2 linked regions of the Microbispora hainanensis genome follow. Each later gene encodes a partner of the first gene's protein in a complex. Links are inferred from orthologs where the notes say so. Each region holds a gene or a part of one and is shown on either strand. Other genes may lie near its edges. The genes, in order: tig and rpsG.

Region 1 (6,283 bases):
CCGAAGATCCTGCTCTCCCAGCGCCACCGGTCACCACCCGGATGAGCGGTGAGTCCCCCGTTGCTCGTTCCGGTGACGAACTGCGACACGTAGACGCCCTCGTCCGCCAGCCCGAGCAGGATCTCCCGGCCGCTGGCCGAGCGGTCGGGGTGGAAGTTGAGGGTCACACGCAACCGGATATCGAGCGGGTCTCCCGACGACATGGCCTCGACATGGCGGAGGGCGCGCTCCTGTGGCGATATGGACGTGTCCGCGCTCACCCGCGCAGTTTGCCGGAACGCGATCCGCCGTCGCATCTCGAATAGCTGTCCGGCTCGGTGCCGGTTCCGGCCGTCCGGTCACCGAGCCCGGGCGGAATCGGTGTTCAAGGCGGCCCGTCGCCGGATGCGGCCTTCGACGTGTTCGAGCGATGGTCGGGGCGACAGGATTTGAACCTGCGACTTCTTGCTCCCAAAGCAAGCGCGCTACCAAGCTGCGCCACGCCCCGTCTCGTCGGGTACGCGTGCGGTCCGAGACTCCGGTACGCTTACGCCCTGACGACCGGATGAAGTCTAGACCAGATGGACACCGGGCGCGCGCGGACGTAGCTCAATGGTAGAGCCCCAGTCTTCCAAACTGGCTACGCGGGTTCGATTCCCGTCGTCCGCTCTCATCAAGAAAGGCCAGGTCACTCCGTACGGGGTGCCTGGCCTTCGACGTTTCCTTCCGTGCCTCACATGTCACTTCACCGCGCGCGTGGGAAAGTGACCTCGTGGTCGATCACCCCTCCGAATCCGTCAATCACTGGCTCGGGGTGTGGGAGGTGAACAGCCTCCACGCTTGTCGGGCCGAGCTCGGCGAAGGACGGCGAGCGTGGGCGGAGACGGCCATGTACGCGCTCGCCAGAGCCGAGGCCGCAGGACTGGACGCCATCGCCGCCAATGTGAGGCGCTTCAACCTGCGTGCATATCTGATCGACAGCCTCGGCTCCACGCGTTCACCCCTGCTGAACCCCGATGCCCTCGCCATCGACATCCTCGCGGCCCTCCCCGTTGAACTGGAGAACGCCGCGGAGTGGGCAGCCGACTGGCGACAGCGGCCTCACAAGCAGCTCTTGGCCCTCCGTCAATGCAAGAACCTCCTGGCGCCGGCCGAGATCATCCGTAGTCACCTGTCGGAGACGCCGACGGCAAGAACGCTCGACCAGTGGCTCGCGCTCCGCGCACAACTTCCCTAGCTGCCCGGCCAGGAGAAACTGATGAGGACGTGGAACAGCCTCCAGGTGACGCCCCGGAAGCTGAAGATCACCCGGTGGTGCGGGTCAGTCGCCGGTGCGGAAGAGGGCCCAGACTGCCTTGCCGCCCTCGTCGAGTGCGTCCCAGCCCCATGCCTGGCTGTAGGTCTCGACGATGTAGAGGCCGCGTCCGTGCTCGGAGACGAAGTCGGGTTGCGTGGGCGACGGCGCCTGGTCGCTGGGATCCGAGACGGCGAGCAACACGTGCGGGGCGATGCGCAGGAGCGTCAGTGTTATAGGGCAGGCGATGGCTCGGTGCGCCGGATACAGCGCGTAACGGACCGCGTTCGTCACCAGTTCGCTCACGACCAGTGCCGCGTCGTCACTCAGTTCCGACAGGCCCCACTGGCGCAGGGTCGTACGTGTGACATCACGCGCGGTCTTGACCGAGTCTGCCTGTGGTGCCAGGGGGCACATCGCCGTATCGGACGCCCCTGCCGCCCTCCGGAACCAGCCGAATCCCACGTCACGGGTCAGCTGGCCGCCGGGTTTGGGCTCGTCCGACATGGTTGCCCGTACCTCCCGCTGGCCTAGGTCGAGGACTGGTGCACATTTTGGCCCAATATGCACCTAGACATGATGGATCAGTGCGTCCCGTCGCTGCAAGACCCAAATGCACGTGCAATTGTCATGTGCAGACGCACAAGCTGTCCGTGCTAACCGTCAGGGACACGTAGATCAGACCTTGTCATCGGAGCCCGAAGTGGTGACACTGTGTGGGCTGGGGGTGTCGTGCGGGTCGTCCCTTGGCGGCACACAGAGCCGAGGTGAGAGGGAGGCGCCGTGATACAGATCCAGGCTGGATCGGGTCCGACGGCCCTGCGCATCCTTCTCGGGTCCCAGCTCCGCAAGCTCCGTGAGAGCAAGGGCATCAGCCGCGACCAGGCCGGCCAGTGCATCAGGGCCTCCGAGTCGAAGATCAGCCGGATGGAGCTGGGCCGGGTCGGATTCAAGGAACGCGACGTTGCCGACCTTCTCGCCCTTTACGGGGTGGAGGACGAGGAGACGCGCGATGTCGTGATGAACCTGGTCGAGCGGGCCAACGAGCCCGGCTGGTGGCACCGGTTCAACGACCTGCTGCCGTCGTGGTTCCAGGCGTACGTCGGCCTGGAGGAGGCCGCCGAGCGCATCCGCACCTACGAGGTGCAGTTCGTTCCCGGTCTGCTGCAGACAAAGGAGTACGCGCGGGCCGTCATCATGGCCGGCGCGGTCGGAGCGGCGCCGGAGGAGATCGCCAGGCGGGTCGACCTGCGGCTGGAACGCCAGCGCATCCTCGACGGTGAGAACAGTCCCAAGTTCTGGGCCGTGATCGACGAGGCGGCGCTGCGCCGGCCGATCGGCGGTGTCGACGTGATGCGGGGTCAGATCCAGCACCTCATCGACCTGATGAACCAGCCGAACGTGACGATCCAGGTCATTCCGTTCAGCTATGGCGGACACGCCGCAGAGGGCGGTGCCTTCAGCATCCTCCGGTTCGCGGATCCCGACTTGCCCGACATCGTGTATGTCGAGCAGCTCGCCAGTGCGCTCTACCTGGACAAACGGGAAGAGGTCGACCGCTACAGCGAGGTCATGGAACGCCTCTGCGCGGTCAGCACCACCCCTACGGAGACGGTGGACCTGTTGCGGCAGATCATGGCAGACCTCTGATCAGTCGCTACCGGGGCTCATCTGCTCTAGACTGCCCTTGGCGTTGGACACCCGCCACAGTCGAGCATGCCCGGACAGGTCGCGTGCAGGCGAGACGGTGATCCTGCGCCTCTCACGTGGGCGCGGCGCGCGTTACTGTGCCGCGGTTGCCGTGCACGACGTGCCCGCGATCACCAGATGCTGGATCAAGGAGACCACCCCGTGAAGACCGCTGTCGAGGAGCTCAGCCCTACCCGGGTCAAGCTCACCGTCGAGGTGCCGTTCAAGGAGCTCGAGCCGAGCCTGCAGGCCGCGTACAAGAAGGTCGCGCAGCAGGTGCGCGTGCCCGGCTTCCGTCCTGGCAAGGTGCCGGCCCGGATCATCGAGCAGCGCTTCGGCCGCGCGGTGGTTCTCGAGGAGACCCTGAACGACGCCCTGCCCAAGCTGTACGGCCAGGCCGTTGACGAGACCGAGGTCTTCCCGGTCAGCCAGCCCGAGATCGAGGTCACCAAGATCGAGGACGGCGAGCAGGTCGAGTTCACCGCCGAGGTGGACATCCGCCCCGCCTTCGATGTCCCGGACTACCAGGGCACCGAGGTCGTGGTCGACCCCGCCGAGGTGACCGACGAGGACATCACCACCCAGCTCGAGGCCCTGCGCCAGCGCTTCGCGACGCTGACCGGCGTCGAGCGCCCGGCCCAGAACGGCGACTACGTCGTCATGGACCTGCGTGCCGAGATCGACGGCCGCAACCTCGACGAGCAGCAGGCCGCCGACGTGTCGTACGAGGTCGGCGCGGGCTCGGTCCTGGAGGGCCTGGACGACGCCCTGCAGGGCATGGCCGCCGGCGACGAGAAGACCTTCCGCACCACGCTCGTCGGTGGTGAGAACGCCGGCGAGGAGGCCGACGTGATCATCAACGTCAAGTCGGTCAAGGAGAAGGTCCTGCCCGAGCTGGACGACGAGTTCGCGCAGCTCGCCAGCGAGTTCGACACGCTCGACGAGCTCAAGGACAGCATCCGCCAGCAGGTTCGCCGCAACAAGCTGGTGGAGCAGGTCGTGCAGAGCCGCGAGAAGGCGCTCGACGCGCTGCTCGAGAAGATCGACATCCCGCTGCCCGAGAGCGCGCTCCAGGCGGAGATCGACGCGCGCAAGCACAACCTCGAGCACCAGGTCGCCGAGAGCGGTCTGAGCCGCGAGGCGTACCTGCGCCTCCAGCAGACCACCGAGGAGGAGCTGTTCGCCGAGTACGAGGCGACCTCGGCCAAGGCGCTGAAGTCCGGCTTCGTCCTCGACAAGATCGTCAAGGCCGAGGAGATCGGCGTCAGCGAGCAGGAGCTGACCGACTTCGTGGTGCGTCGCGCCATGCAGATGGGCGTCGCGCCGAACACGCTGGCCCAGCACCTCGCCGACAACAACCAGCTCCCGCTGGCGATGATGGAGATCGTGCGCGAGAAGGCCAAGACCCTCATCGGCGACGCGGCCAAGGTGACCGACACGGCCGGCAACGAGGTGGACATCAAGGCCATCTACGCCGAGCTCAACCCTGAGCAGGAGGCCGTGGGCGTCGAGGAGGCGGGCGCCGGGGAGCCCTCCGACGAGGCCAAGGAAAGCTGATTCACCCAGGCTCTCGCCTGACTTCTGCCACCGATCGGCCGGGAGGCCGATCGGTGTCGCGGTAACGGTGAAACCCCTGGCGCACTCGGGTGCGCCGGGGGTTTCCGGTTATATTCGGGCAAATCCCTGCAAATATGTTTCTTACCGCGTGTCGGGGAGCAAATCGTACGGCCGGGATCTGTATGCCCCGGCCCGTGCCGTTAGGGCGGGGAACACGGGCGATGTGGCGCGGGGGCCTCGTCCCGGGCGGGACATGCGCCGTCAGCGAACAGTACGGCGCACGGGCATGACCTGTCTGCGTCGCGCGTTAAGGTCACAAGCAAAGCCAATCGATTACGACGCATCGGAAGGTGACGCTGTGACCAGCCCGCCGACCTTCTTCCCGACCGGTGGTTCCGGCTTCGAGGCCCGGAGCCCGGAGGGTGGCCCCTCCCGCCTCGAGGACCAGCTCTACCAGCGCCTGCTGCGCGAGCGGATCGTGGTGCTCGGCACCCAGGTCAACGACGAGGTGGCCAACCGGCTGGCCGCTGAGCTCCTGCTCCTCGCCGCCGATGACCCCGAGCGCGACATCTGGATGTACATCAACTCCCCCGGTGGCTCGGTGACCGCCGGCATGGCGATTTACGACATGATGGAGTACGTGCCGAACGACGTGTGCACGGTCGCCATGGGACTGGCCGCCTCCATGGGGCAGTTCCTGCTGTGCGCCGGCGCCCGTGGCAAGCGATACGCGCTTCCGCACGCCCGGATCATGATGCACCAGCCGTCGGGCGGCATCGGCGGCACCGCGGCCGACATCGCGATCCAGGCCGAGCAGATGCTCTACGTGAAGAAGACTCTCGCGGAGCGGATCGCCTTCCACACCGGCCAGCCGCTCGAGCAGATCGAGCGCGACTCCGACCGGGACCGCTGGTTCACGGCCGAGGAGGCCAAGGACTACGGCTTCATCGACCACGTGGTGCGCAGCGCCCGCCAGGTGCCCTCCGAGGGCGCCGTCTCGTGACTGGAGCTTCCCAGATGAGTGAGCTGATCCGGCCGGGTGACATCAACGGCCGCTACGTCCTTCCCTCCTTCGTCGAGCGCACGTCGTACGGCGTCAAGGAGATGAACCCCTACAACAAGCTGTTCGAGGACCGCATCATCTTCCTCGGCGTCCAGATCGACGACGCTTCGGCGAACGACGTGATGGCGCAGCTGCTGACGCTGGAGTCGCTCGACCCGGATCGCGACATCAGCATGTACATCAACTCGCCGGGTGGCTCGTTCACCGCGATGACCGCGATCTACGACACCATGCAGTTCGTCCGGCCCGAGATCCAGACGGTCTGCCTTGGGCAGGCGGCCTCGGCCGCCGCGGTCCTGCTGGCCGGCGGCACCCCGGGCAAGCGGTTCGCCCTGCCCAACGCCCGCGTTCTGATCCACCAGCCCTACACCGAGGGCGGCGGCCAGGGCAGCGACATCGAGATCCAGGCTCGTGAGATCCTGCGGATGCGGTCGCTGCTCGAGGAGATCGTGGCCAAGCACTCGGGCAAGTCGGCCGACGAGGTCCGCAAGGACATCGAGCGTGACAAGATCCTCAGCGCCGAGGAGGCGAAGGCGTACGGGCTGGTGGACGACATCATCCCGTCGCGGAAGAAGCGCGCGGCGGCGGTCGCCGCTTCCTGAGGGAGTTGCCGCACCGGAACGGTGCCCATTTGGGCACGTTCCGGTGCGACTCACCGCTAGGGGGCTCACTGAGGGCCCGAGAGACGGTAACGTCGAAAC
Region 2 (6,311 bases), 3.3 Mb from region 1 along the record:
TCCTCACCGACGCGGCGATCCACGCCAAGTCCGACTCGCTGCTCGGCCTCAAGGAGAACGTCATCATCGGTAAGCTCATCCCGGCCGGTACGGGCATGCCCCAGTACCGCAACATCCGGGTGGAGCCGACCGAGGAGGCCAAGGCCGCGATGTACACGGTCGGCGGCTACGACGGCTCTGCCGCGGACTACACCTTCGGCTCCGGCAGCGGCGAGGCCGTCCCGCTGGAGGAGTACGACTTCGGCCAGTACGGCCGTTGACAGGTCGCCGCGGTGAGAGATCGCCGCGGCGGGCTACATACGGAAAAGCGGTCCGGGGCATCCCCCGGGCCGCTTTTCCGTTGTCCGCGCTCCGCGTACGCGCGCGACGCCGGGCGGGGACGGCGTGGAAACCGTGAGAAGCCCCTCGTGAGGGCGGTATGATGGGGGGCCGAGTCCTTCGACGGTCCGGCTTGGGCCGTCGGCGCAGCGGCACGTCAAGACAGCGGGGCACGTCCCTCCGGGGCGTCCTCCTCTGTTTTGACGTGTTGTACGGGGGAGGGTAGGCTTTACCCTCGTGCCCGTCTGTGGGCTCGCATGCGTGCGCTCAAATGCCGCTTCTCGAAGAGAGGGGCGTGCGGGGGGCGCCGTGTGACTCCTCCAGATCGACCGGATCTGCTCGGGTGTGCTGCGACAAGAGCGCGACACGCCCGACCGCGGGGGTCGAAGGGGATGGAAAACCAGCAGGTCATGACACCGGCAGTACCTGCAAGCCTGTGAGAGGCGGCCTCGCCACCTCGACCGGGTCCTACGTATCACCGGCTAGGCACGAAACGGAGACGCGGTGCCCACCATTCAGCAGTTGGTCCGTAAGGGCCGGCAGGACAAGGTCAGCAAGACCAAGACTCCTGCCCTCAAGGGGAGCCCGCAGCGGCGCGGCGTTTGCACCCGCGTTTACACGACGACCCCCAAGAAGCCCAACTCGGCGCTGCGCAAGGTGGCCCGTGTTCGGCTCACCAACGGCATCGAGGTCACGGCTTACATCCCCGGGGTGGGCCACAACCTCCAGGAGCACTCGATGGTGCTCGTGCGTGGTGGTCGTGTGAAGGACCTGCCGGGTGTTCGCTACAAGATCATCCGTGGTTCGCTGGACACTCAGGCCGTCCGCAACCGCAAGCAGGCCCGCAGCCGCTACGGCGCGAAGAAGGAGAAGAGCTGACATGCCGCGCAAGGGTTCCCCTGGCCGCCGCCAGCTGGTCGCTGACCCGGTGCACAACTCGCCGCTGGTCACCGCTCTGATCAACAAGGTTCTCCTGGACGGCAAGCGCTCCCTCGCGCAGTCGATCGTCTACGGCGCCCTCGAGGGCTGCAGGGAGAAGACCGGCAACGACCCGGTCGTCACCCTGAAGCGCGCTCTCGACAACGTCCGCCCGACGCTCGAGGTGAAGAGCCGCCGCGTCGGTGGCGCCACCTACCAGGTGCCGGTCGAGGTCAAGGCCTCGCGCAGCACCACGCTGGCGCTGCGGTGGATCGTCCAGTACTCCCGCGCGCGCCGCGAGAAGACCATGACCGAGCGGCTCATGAACGAGCTGCTCGACGCGAGCAACGGCCTCGGCGCCAGCGTCAAGCGGCGCGAGGACACGCACAAGATGGCCGAGTCCAACAAGGCCTTCGCCCACTACCGCTGGTAGTGAGCACCGACGACGAGTTAAGGACGCGAAGAAGTGGCCACCACGACCGCTCTTGACCTGGCCAGGGTCCGCAACATCGGGATCATGGCCCATATCGACGCGGGCAAGACCACGACGACTGAGCGCATCCTGTTCTACACCGGCATCAACTACAAGATCGGTGAGGTTCATGAGGGCGCTGCCACCATGGACTGGATGGAGCAGGAGCAGGAGCGCGGCATCACCATCACCTCCGCCGCGACCACCTGCAGCTGGCTTGATCACACGATCAACATCATCGACACGCCCGGACACGTGGACTTCACCATCGAGGTCGAGCGGTCGCTGCGTGTTCTGGACGGCGCGGTCGCGGTGTTCGATGGCGTCGCCGGCGTGGAGCCGCAGTCGGAGACGGTCTGGCGCCAGGCCGACCGGTACGGCGTGCCCCGCATCTGCTTCGTGAACAAGATGGACCGGGTCGGCGCGGAGTTCCACCGCTGTGTCGACATGATGATCAACCGGCTGGGTTCCACGCCGGCGGTCATCCAGCTTCCCTGGGGCGTCGAGGCCGACTTCAAGGGCGTCATCGACCTGGTGAAGATGAAGGGCCTGCTCTGGAGCGCCGAGGCGGCCAAGGGCGAGATGTACGACACCGTCGACATCCCGGCCGACCACGCCGACGCGGCCCGTGAGTGGCGCGACAAGCTTGTCGAGACCGTCGCCGAAAACGACGACGAGCTCATGGAGCTCTTCCTGGAGGGCGTCGAGCCGTCCGAGCAGCAGCTTGTCGCGGCGATCCGCCGGGCGACCATCAGCGGCGCGATCAACCCGGTCCTGTGCGGCACCGCGTTCAAGAACAAGGGCGTGCAGCCCCTGCTCGACGCGATCGTCGCCTACCTCCCGGCTCCCACCGACATCCCGGCCTTCAAGGGCCACGCGGTGGGCAACGAGGAGGAGATCATCGAGCGCCACGCGGACCCGAACGAGCCGTTCGCGGCGCTGGCGTTCAAGATCATGAGCGACCCGCACCTGGGCAAGCTCACCTACATCCGCGTCTACTCCGGGACGCTCGAGGCCGGCACCACCGTGGTGAACTCGGTCAAGGGCAAGAAGGAGCGGATCGGCAAGATCTACCAGATGCACGCGAACAAGCGCGAGGAGCGCCCCACCGCGACCGCTGGTCAGATCGTCGCCGTCATGGGTCTGAAGGACACCACCACTGGTGACACCCTCTCCGACCCGGTCAAGCAGGTCGTCCTCGAGTCGATGACGTTCCCGGCGCCGGTCATCAACGTGGCCATCGAGCCCAAGACCAAGGGCGACCAGGAGAAGCTGTCGACCGCGATCCAGCGGCTGGCGGAGGAGGACCCGTCCTTCCAGGTCCGCCGTGACGAGGAGACCGGCCAGACCGTCATCTGGGGTATGGGCGAGCTCCACCTGGAGATCCTCGTCGACCGGATGCGCCGCGAGTTCAAGGTCGAGGCGAACGTCGGCCGCCCGCAGGTCGCCTACCGCGAGACCATCCGCCGCAAGGTGGAGAAGGTCGAGTACACGCACAAGAAGCAGACCGGTGGTTCCGGCCAGTTCGCGCGCGTGATCATCGACCTGGAGCCGCTGGGCGAGGGCAACGACGGTTACGAGTTCGAGAACAAGGTCACCGGTGGCCGCATCCCGCGGGAGTACATCCCGTCGGTGGACGCGGGCGCGCAGGAGGCGGCCGAGTTCGGCGTGCTCGCCGGCTACCCGATGGTCGGCGTCAAGGTCACGCTTCAGGACGGTGCCTTCCACGAGGTCGACTCGTCGGAAATGGCCTTCAAGATTGCCGGCTCGATGGCCTTCAAGGAGGCCGCGCGCAAGGCAGACGCCGTACTCCTCGAGCCGATGATGGCCGTCGAGGTCACCACGCCCGAGGACTACATGGGAGACGTCATCGGCGACCTCAACGGTCGTCGCGGACAGATCCAGGCAATGGACGAACGGTCCGGCGCCCGTGTGATCAGGGCGCTCGTTCCGCTCTCCGAGATGTTCGGCTACGTGGGCGACCTTCGCAGCCGCACTCAGGGGCGGGCGAGCTACAGCATGCAGTTCGACTCCTACGCGGAGGTGCCCCCGGGCATCGCCAAGGAGATCGTCGCGAAGGCTCGGGGCGAATAGTTCCGCTCGCGGTACGGCGGAGCGCCTCCAGGGGCGCCCCGCCGTGCCGAGCCTGAGGTAGAAGACGAAAGTCAAGTCAGAATCTCTAAGGAGACAGACCAGTGGCCAAGGCCAAGTTCGAGCGGAACAAGCCGCACGTGAACATCGGCACCATTGGGCACATCGACCACGGCAAGACCACTCTGACCGCGGCGATCACCAAGGTGCTTCACGACCGTTTCCCGCAGCTCAACGAGGCGACCCCGTTCGACAAGATCGACAAGGCGCCCGAGGAGAAGGCTCGCGGAATCACCATCTCCATCGCGCACGTCGAGTACCAGACCGAGAAGCGCCACTACGCCCACGTGGACTGCCCCGGTCACGCCGACTACGTGAAGAACATGATCACCGGTGCCGCCCAGATGGACGGCGCGATCCTGGTGGTCGCGGCGACCGACGGTCCGATGCCGCAGACGAAGGAGCACGTCCTCCTGGCCCGCCAGGTCGGCGTTCCCTACATCGTCGTGGCCCTCAACAAGGCCGACATGGTCGACGACGAGGAGATCCTGGAGCTCGTCGAGCTCGAGGTCCGCGAGCTGCTGTCCGCCCAGGAGTTCCCGGGCGACGACCTGCCGGTCGTGCGCGTCTCCGCGCTCAAGGCGCTCGAGGGCGACGAGAAGTGGGGCGACTCCATCATCGAGCTCATGAACGCCGTGGACGAGAACGTCCCCGAGCCCGTTCGTGACACCGACAAGCCGTTCCTCATGCCGATCGAGGACGTGTTCTCGATCACCGGTCGCGGCACCGTCGTCACCGGTCGTATCGAGCGCGGCATCATCAAGGTCAACGAGACCGTCGACATCATCGGCATCAAGGAGAAGAGCACCACGACGACCGTCACCGGCGTCGAGATGTTCCGCAAGCTCCTCGACGAGGGCCAGGCCGGTGACAACGTCGGTCTGCTCCTGCGCGGTATCAAGCGCGAGGAGGTCGAGCGTGGTCAGTGTGTCATCAAGCCGGGCACCACGACCCCGCACACCGAGTTCGAGGCGCAGGTCTACATCCTGTCCAAGGACGAGGGCGGCCGCCACACGCCGTTCTTCAACAACTACCGTCCGCAGTTCTACTTCCGTACGACGGACGTGACCGGCGTGGTGAACCTCCCCGAGGGCACCGAGATGGTCATGCCGGGCGACAACACCGAGATGCGCGTCGAGCTCATCCAGCCGGTCGCCATGGAAGAGGGCCTGAAGTTCGCGATCCGCGAGGGTGGCCGCACCGTCGGCGCCGGTCGCGTCACGAAGATCATCAAGTAGTAGCACCGCTGGGCGGCGGTCGGGTCCGCGAGGGCCTGACCGCCGCACCACGCAGGGGCCGGAGACGACCCCCCACGGACGACGAGACCGTGATCTCGCAGTGTTTTCGGCCGAGCGCCGGCCGAAGCCACTGCCAGATCACGGAGAACCGGACGGGTTCCGGGACGTCGGTCGCGTGGAAACGACCTGCGGCAACAGGCCGCGCGAAGCTTTATAGGACGACAGCGAAGGACACCGAGGCCATTATGGCGGGACAGAAGATCCGCATCCGGCTTAAGGCGTATGACCACGAGGTCATCGACAGCTCGGCCAAGAAGATCGTCGAGACGGTGACGCGGACCGGCGCCAAGGTCGCTGGCCCGGTGCCGCTGCCGACCGAGAAGAACGTGTACTGCGTCATCCGGTCGCCGCACAAGTACAAGGACAGCCGCGAGCACTTTGAGATGCGTACGCACAAGCGGCTGATTGACATCATCGACCCGACGCCGAAGACGGTCGACTCGCTCATGCGTCTCGACCTTCCCGCCGGCGTGGACATCTCGATCAAGCTCTAAGGAACGCACTGACATGGCTAAGCAGATCAAGGGCGTCCTGGGCAAGAAGCTCGGCATGACCCAGGTCTTCGATGAGGCGAACCGGGTGATCCCGGTCACCGTCGTCGAGGCCGGTCCGTGCGTGGTGACCCGGGTCCGCACTCCGGAGAAGGACGGCTACTCCGCCGTCCAGCTCGGCTACGGGCAGATCGACCCGCGCAAGGTGAACAAGCCCCTGGGCGACTACCTGCGCAAGCACGACATCACCCCGCGCCGCTACTTCGCCGAGGTTCGCACCGACGACGCCTCCGAGTACACGGTCGGCCAGGAAGTCCTCGCCGACACCTTCGAGGCCGGGCAGTACGTCGACGTCACGGGCAAGAGCAAGGGCAAGGGCTACGCCGGTGTCATGAAGCGCCACAACTTCCGTGGTCTGGGCGCTTCGCACGGTACCCAGCGCAAGCACCGCTCCCCGGGTTCCATCGGTGGCTGCGCCACCCCGGGCCGCGTCTTCAAGGGCCTGCGCATGGCCGGCCGGATGGGCAACGTCCGCACGACGGTCCAGAGCCTCAAGGTGCACGCCGTGGACGCCGAGAAGGGCCTCATCCTGATCAAGGGTGCGATCCCCGGCGCCAACGGCAGCCTGGTCCTCCTCCGCACCGCTGCCAAGAAGGGGGTTGC

The links.
Region 2: the proteins of tig (region 1) and rpsG are in contact, whole or in part, in a crystal structure (PDB 3GTY), measured with the Thermotoga maritima proteins. The link is inferred for Microbispora hainanensis from one-to-one orthologs. Residues at the interface, in WP_004081061.1 of Thermotoga maritima: Glu122, Val124, Val129, Leu130, Tyr133, Glu188, Gly259, Ile262, Tyr263, Glu266, Ser270, Glu273, Gln274, Glu277, Arg308, Gln311, Ile312, Ser315, Tyr316, Glu325, Arg329, Arg336, Leu363, Phe366, Trp367, Arg373, Leu377, Arg381, Leu384, Glu387; in WP_004081843.1 of Thermotoga maritima: Lys34, Lys52, Lys55, Glu59, Arg62, Gln63, Glu66, Asn67, Lys69, Val71, Arg95, Ala109, Lys110, Lys111, Gly112, Arg113, Pro114, Glu117, Glu121, Ile124, Ala125, Tyr127, Asn128, Asn129, Thr130, Gly131, Lys135, Asp139, Arg142, Met143.

Annotation. Positions count from the first base shown.
Region 1 is NZ_CP108086.1:10,197-16,479, reverse strand. The notes cover bases 2,417-5,321. They hold tig (trigger factor), read left to right. Parts: upstream 2,417-3,124; coding sequence 3,125-4,519; downstream 4,520-5,321. Other genes in these bases: OHB01_RS00035 (ClpP family protease), read left to right, coding at 4,878-5,321; OHB01_RS00045 (helix-turn-helix domain-containing protein), read left to right, coding at 2,417-2,923. Also shown: OHB01_RS00070 (DUF3626 domain-containing protein), read right to left, coding at 1-260; OHB01_RS00055 (hypothetical protein), read left to right, coding at 752-1,216; OHB01_RS00050 (ATP-binding protein), read right to left, coding at 1,301-1,780; more of OHB01_RS00045, read left to right, coding at 2,057-2,416; more of OHB01_RS00035, read left to right, coding at 5,322-5,522; OHB01_RS00030 (ATP-dependent Clp protease proteolytic subunit), read left to right, coding at 5,537-6,184. UniProt on the Bacillus subtilis protein: Involved in protein export. Acts as a chaperone by maintaining the newly synthesized protein in an open conformation. Functions as a peptidyl-prolyl cis-trans isomerase.
Region 2 is NZ_CP108086.1:3,354,176-3,360,486, forward strand. The notes cover bases 1-2,933. They hold rpsG (30S ribosomal protein S7), read left to right. Parts: upstream 1-1,198; coding sequence 1,199-1,669; downstream 1,670-2,933. Other genes in these bases: OHB01_RS15905 (DNA-directed RNA polymerase subunit beta'), read left to right, coding at 1-260; rpsL (30S ribosomal protein S12), read left to right, coding at 823-1,197; fusA (elongation factor G), read left to right, coding at 1,754-2,933. Outside these bases: more of fusA, read left to right, coding at 2,934-3,802; tuf (elongation factor Tu), read left to right, coding at 3,904-5,097; rpsJ (30S ribosomal protein S10), read left to right, coding at 5,343-5,651; rplC (50S ribosomal protein L3), read left to right, coding at 5,665-6,311.